2 regions of the Anaeromassilibacillus sp. Marseille-P3371 genome follow, and region 2 is predicted to be linked to the other one. Evidence: riboswitches for the same ligand, from Rfam matches in the RefSeq annotation. Region 2 holds a riboswitch; the other holds the start of a gene.

Region 1 (3,416 bases), 1.4 Mb from region 2:
TAAACTCTTGGGAATGGGATAGAAGGTGTTTCTACAGGGAAAATCGGTAATAATCGATAAATACTGGAATCGTGTTGTACAAAGAGTGGAAGCAGCTCGTATCCAAAGTAAGACCTAGCAGTCACTAACGGGAAACTACTCTAGGAAACACCTTAGGTGTGAAAGACGTTGTGCGTTCGGGCGATTGGCCGCACACTGGATAACTTGGGGGAGACATCCTCCGTATCTGGTAAAAATTCTGTAAAAATGCCATAGGCATAAAGGTACTACGTACCGTACTCGACGGCTTAGAGGAGGAAACTTCCATAGGAAAAATCTTAGGAGTAAAAGACACTATTTGCCCAGGCGGTTGGCTGAATACCGGATAGCTTGGGGCAGATATCTGTCCGTATTTGGCGAGAATTGGATGGCCGATGGTAGAATGTTTGCGTAAAAAATTCTGTAAGTACGGAGGGCTACATGCCCGGCGGCCAGTAGCAGGGGGCTTGTATATAGGGAAAGTCTCAGGTACGAAAGACGCTATTTGTCCGGGTGATTGGCTGGATATTGGATAGATTTGGAAAGACATCCGTCCGTATCGGGCAAAAGTTGGACGGTCAGCAGCAGAATGTTTGCATAAAAATGTTGTAGGTATGAAGAAACTACGTGCCCGGAGGCCAATAGTAGGAAACTTCCGAAGGAAACACCTTAGATGAGAAAAACGTTATGAGTCCGGGTGGTTGACTTAATACTGTATAACTCGGGAAAGACAACCGTCTGTATTGGGCAAAAGTTGGACGGTCAACAGCAAAACACTAGTGTAGAAAAAGACGTAGATATGCAGGCGCTACATGCCTGGCGGCCAACAGTAGAAAATTTCCAAAGGACACACTGTAGGGGAGCAAGACGTTATACATCGCAGGCCAAAGTACGCACGAATTGGGATGGAATAGGAGTACCTATACGACATTATCAGATCTTTCAGAATGTAATGCCCGCATTGCACGATAACCACAGGCCGGACAACGTTATCTCAGGCAGAAATCGAAAGAGTAGGGGGAGAACCTTTTGTGATGAGGGTGAAAAAACTTTTGGCGAATCCGTGAAAATCTGTAAGGAGAAAGATTCCCATAACAGAAGTTGAGGAGGCAATCCTCTTTACAGCAGGTCCATATCAGACAAAGACCCCTGTACCGGAAAACCGGTGCAGGGGCTTTGTTTTTGTGGGATATAATTTGAAAGGGGAGAGAGGCATTAGCAGGAGTGGTGGAATAGGCAGCGGTCGATTGACATTCTTTAAAGGATGTTCTATACTTTAAAACGACAAAAGAATCGAATAGGGTTTATGGTTCAAACCATAGAGTGGTTTGATGAAAAGGGAAACAAGTGCGAATCTTGTACAATCCCGTTGCTGTGTTTGCGGAGCCAGTTCCCAAATGCCATTGACAGAAATTTCTGTTGAGAAGGTGGAATATGGCGATGATGCATGAGTCAGAAGACCTGCCATGAACTCGGTAACCATTCTGCGGACGACGGAGCCGGTTGCCAGAAAACGTCCAAGGGGGACGTGCGCCCTTTTGACGATCTGGAAGCCCCGCCCGCAACAATTGTTGCGGGCGTTTTTGTTGTCTTTTGTCGCAAAAGCATGCTTTACAGATCGAAAAGGAGTGGAAGAATGATGAAAAAAAGAATTCTCGCAGCCCTATTGGCGATTTCGATGCTACTGAGCTTGGCGGCCTGTAGAAATGCCTCACAGGTATCCTCCGAGTCGGAAAATACGTCATCGGATGTGGACCAGACAGTTTCTTCGGAAGCTTCTTCACAGGAAGCTTCCCCGGAGGATACCGATTACTATCCGGTGACGGTTGAAGTTTATAATAATGCAAGGGAATTGGTCCCTTATACGTTTGAAAAATGTCCAGAAAAAACGCTGGTTTATGGACGGAACAATGTAGAAATTCTTTTGGCGCTTGGCTTAGGCGATAAGATTGAGATGGTGGCCGATTGTAGCAGTGTCATGCCCGAATACGCAGAGGAGTTTGCCAAGTTGGACCTTCTGAAAAATCATCAAGACGTCGGATATTTTGTCAAAGAGTATGCTTTAAGCTTGGAGCCGGATATGGTGATTGGCTGGTATTCCCTGTTCAATATGGAGGACCGTATGGGAGATGTGGATTTCTGGCATGACCGTGGAATTGGCACCTATACGACCATCAACAGTGTGTTGCGCGGCGATGAATCTCTGGAAAATGAGTATCAGGATATTCGCAATTTGGCAAAGATCTATAACCGGCAGGACAAGGCGGAAGAGATCATTGCAGATATCGAAAAATTTGTCGATCAGGGCAAGCAGGCTGCAGAAGGCGGGGAACCACAGAGAATCTTGATTGCTGAAAAATGGGAAGGCGAGTATGACATCTACCATGCAAAGACTGCGGCCGGCGATATTGCGGCACAGATGGGGGCGGAGCCGCTTGGACAGGCAGGCTGGACCGATGAAGAGATCGTAGAGGCTAACCCAGAGGCCATCTTTGCGGTACATGTTGGTTCTGTTTCTGATGAGGAAGCGATTGCCCTTTATACGGAGAATCCTGCCTTGGCCAGCGTAGATGCAGTAAAGAACGGACGCATCTATCCGGTGGAATACAGCCTCGCCTATGCGCCGGGAGTCCGTACGAAGGACACCGTAAAGTTGTTCCTCAAGTGCCTCTATGGGATCGATGAATAATGGGAATGAACATGCGGCGTAAGGATTCAGAGGCAACGGAAGTTATATCTTCGCGTGGAAAACCACAATCGGTTGTGGGTGAAGCTTCTCGGCTTGCCACCGGCGTGTTCCGTGGAATCCCGGCATATGTTTGCGCCATCGTCGTTCTATTGGCAGTACTGGTGCTTTCTGTACTTTTTGCCGTGACGGTAGGTTCGGCCGATTTGACGGTTCAGGAGGTGTACGACATCATCCTGTTTGAATGGTTTCATATTGGTGATCCTGCCGTACTGGCCCAGGGTGCTGTCCATGACATCGTCTGGTTCATTCGTTTGCCGCGCATTGTGTTGGGAGTCGCTGTGGGCATGGGACTGGCGACAGTTGGCGTTGTCATGCAGGCGGTGGTGCAGAATCCATTGGCAGATCCATATATTCTAGGAATTTCTTCGGGAGCATCCCTTGGTGCGACAGCAGCCATTCTCCTGGGAATCGGGGTGTTTGGTTCCAACAGTGTGGGGGCATGTGCTTTTTTGGGGGCATTGGGGGTTTCTTTTGCGGTCATTTGGATTTCACACCTGGGAGGGCGTGCCACCTCGGTCAAACTGGTGTTAGCCGGTGTCGCACTCAGTTCCGTTTGTTCTGCCGTTTCAAACTTTATTGTCTATGTAGCGGATGATCCCGGACGCTTTATGACGGTGACCTTTTGGTTGATGGGGAGCTTAGCGGGCGC
Region 2 (3,416 bases):
TTTTCTGCCAGGGAATTGGCTCCTCCTATATGGCCGGATACCAACGGCACAGCAAACCGGTTGCAATCATCGATCGCAACAACTGCCGGATCGTGAAACTTGCTCTTTAAATAGGGAGCGATACTTCGGACCGCTATACCACAGGCCCCAATAAAGATGAGCGCATCCGCTTTTTCAAAAGCGGATGCGGTCCACTCGGCAAGGGAATCCAACGGATCGACATCTTTCTTCACATATTTTAAAGGTGCACTGAGACGGCATAAATTTCCTTCTTGCTGCAAAAAGGAAATCAAGCGGAGCCCCAATTGAACGCCATTGGAAGTAAAAGCCACACATTCAATCCGCATTGGAAGGACCCTTCTTTTGGGCAGTACGGTATCCGTGGGAAAAATCCGGTGCGTACAGCTTTGAGCGTTCATAAGCCTTTCCGAGGAAGTTGCCAATTAGAATCAAAGCTGTCTTTGTGATTCCATTTTTTGCAGCCATCTCCGGAAGTATCCCCACTGTCCCGTGAACCACCTTCTCATCCGGCCATGTTGCTTTATAGACAATTGCTGCAGGGGTTTCCTCAGAATATCCACCTTCCAAAAGCTGAGTGCGCAGGGCTTCCAGATAGGAGGTGCTGAGAAATACAACCATTGTCGCTCCATGTGAAGCAAAGCTGGAGATGGACTCCTTCTCCGGAACCGGAGTTCTCCCCGCCATGCGTGTAATCACAACGGACTGCGATACCCCAGGAAGCGTATACTCTGCCTGCAAAGCTGCTGCTGCACCACAAAATGAGCTAACCCCCGGCACTACTTCATAGGACACCCCAGCGGAATCCAAAGCATCCATCTGTTCCCGTATAGCACCGTACAAACAAGGATCACCGGTATGCAGCCGTACGACGTTTTTTCCTGCGCGCTCTGCAGTGATGAGCACCTGCAATACCTCTTCCAAGGTCATACGAGCACTGTCATAAATCTCACAGTCCGGCTTTGTGTAGGTCGTGAGAATATTCGGATTGACCAGAGAACCAGCATAAACGACGGTATCCGCTTCTCCCAAAAGGCGGGCGCCGCGCACAGTAATCAAATCCACCGCACCGGACCCTGCCCCTACGATATGAATCATTCGACCCTCTTCTCTCCTTTCAAACGTCCCAACAGTATGGACGCATCGGTAGTCCGTCCTAACAGACCATATACATTGGAAAATAACACCGCCCCAACCATCAGCTTTCGATGGACCCGGGCATTCATGTGAAATTGAATTTTCTCCATCAAACCGTCCATGACAGACTGTAACAGGGAGGCATCCTTTAATAAATCAAATGCCTCATCCGTTGTGACACACTCCATCAGACGGTTCGCCAAATTGCGGGAAGCGCCGCAAAGAGCCGCATGTGCAGTCAGGATCTCCATCCGGGCATCTGCATAGCGTGAGTGGGTATTCATCACGCCTCCAGCCAATTTAACCAGTTTTCCCGCATGTCCAACCAACAAAAGGCCTTCAAATTGGAATTCCACGGCCATATCCAACAGCTCTCCGATATAATTGCTACAGATCACCGTACGGCAGGAAAGCTGCATGCGCTCTCGGAGAAACGTTTCTCCATAATTTCCCGGAACAGCTACAACGACCTGTACCCCGGAAGCACGAAGCTGGCACAACTCTGTGCGGATTGTTTCGATCAAAGCGCGCTCGCTCATCGGTTCCACAATCCCTGTGGTCCCCAATATAGAGATTCCTCCCACAATTCCCAATCTTGGATTAAACGTCCTCTCTGCAATGGGTTTACCCTCTGGAACCGACAGGATCACATGCCAGCCGCCACTATAGCCATATGCCATACTGACTTCCTGTAAGCTACTGGCGATCATGTTGCGCGGTCCAGGATTGATGGCAGCCTCTCCAACGGCACAGGCAAGGCCCGGCCGCGTCACACGGCCAATACCTTCCCCACCTTCAATAACAATCCCCTCTGCTAACTGGGAAACCTCTGCAAACACCAAAATGCCGTCGGTCACATCGGGATCGTCGCCGCTGTCTTTTTGAACTGCACAGGAGACGGATGCCTCCGAACGCTGTGTACGGCATATGGGCAATAAGAGCCGAATCCCTTTTGGCGTACAGAGCTCCACTTCGTTTACCCATTTGTTTGTAAGAATCATTTGTGCGGCAGCCTTTGCCGCTGCCGCTGCGCAACTGCCCGTGGTATACCCACACCGCAAGCGTTTTTGATCCTGGTAAACGTATTCTTCCAGCTTCATAAAAGCCTCCCGCGATATAAAAAACGCCATTCAGTAACTCGCATTACCGAATGGCGTGAATGGCGGAATAACAGGCCCAGAAGAAGCTTCTGCGCCCGCCTCGGGTTCCTTCAGCCACGCGCGCTCCAGTACCGTGGAGTCGCATGAAGGACGATAGGCAGGTATTCTGGCTCATACGTCTGCGCAACACTCCCCCTTCCCAGTTTCCCAGTGGTATTTTGGAATGTGCTCGGTATTCACAGCAACGGACTTGCGCGGGAATCACACCCGCTTCCCTTTTTCAGCCCCCTTTACGCAAAGGAGCACCTATATCCTGTGCTTTATTTTAAACAGATTTCTGTAGTTTGTCAACCGGCCGGTCTACATGCACATCCATCTGCGGAAATGGAATATGAATACCGGCACGGTCAAAAGCAAGCTTAACTTCCTCCTGCATCTGATAATACAGTGGCCAGTAATCATCGGTCTTGCACCATACGCGCACCAGCATCTGAATACAGCTATCTTTATGTTCTTCTACAGCGACCAATGGTTCCGGAGCCTTTTCTACCAGCGGATTTTTTTCGACCAGTTCTCCCAGGACCGCCTTTACTTTTGCAAGGTCATCGTTATAACTAATCGAGTAGTGCAAATCCAGGCGGCGCGTTTTCATCGCCGTATAATTTGTAATGGTACTGACCGTAACTTTGGAATTTGGAATGACAATTTCTTTATTATCAAAGGTCCGAAGGGTGGTAAACATGATTTCAATCCGTTCCACAACGCCCTCTACATTGTCCAGTAGTAAATAATCTCCAACCGTAAAAGGCTTTGTAAAAATGATCTGCGCACCGCTGGCAACGTTCGCCATATTTTCTTTAAGTGCAAGTCCTACGGTCACACCTGCCGCACCGATGGCAGCTATGATGGACCCGACTTCCACTCCCAGTTGCGCCAAGGCGGTGATACTGATGATGATTTTTATCGCCGCATTTGCCAAAGAACAAATAAACGTGATAATACCAACCTCTGTTCGAACGCGCAGCATTGCGCGCTTCATCAGGCGGATGATCACATTGCTCAGCCACCATCCAACTACAAAGATCAGTATCGCGCCAACGACATTTGGCAATATTCCTTCAAGCCAAACAAGGAATTTTTCCCACAATAATTCAAACGAAA

The links. Region 2 has a riboswitch for cobalamin ahead of cbiD (cobalt-precorrin-5B (C(1))-methyltransferase CbiD). Riboswitches for the same ligand answer to the same signal wherever they lie in the genome.
Region 1: another riboswitch for cobalamin. It lies ahead of B9Y59_RS12525 (ABC transporter substrate-binding protein); the one in region 2 lies ahead of cbiD (cobalt-precorrin-5B (C(1))-methyltransferase CbiD).

Annotation. Positions count from the first base shown of each region.
Region 1 covers NZ_LT835157.1:2,965,369-2,968,784, reverse strand. Annotated here, with positions in the region: cobalamin riboswitch at 1,309-1,501, shown strand; gene B9Y59_RS12525 (ABC transporter substrate-binding protein) at 1,655-2,707, shown strand; gene B9Y59_RS12520 (FecCD family ABC transporter permease) at 2,707-3,416, shown strand, end outside.
Region 2 covers NZ_LT835157.1:1,561,290-1,564,705, reverse strand. Annotated here, with positions in the region: gene B9Y59_RS05920 (cobalt-precorrin 5A hydrolase) at 1-347, opposite strand, end outside; gene cobM (precorrin-4 C(11)-methyltransferase) at 337-1,116, opposite strand; gene cbiD (cobalt-precorrin-5B (C(1))-methyltransferase CbiD) at 1,113-2,255, opposite strand; cobalamin riboswitch at 2,395-2,580, opposite strand; gene B9Y59_RS05905 (mechanosensitive ion channel family protein) at 2,581-3,416, opposite strand, start outside.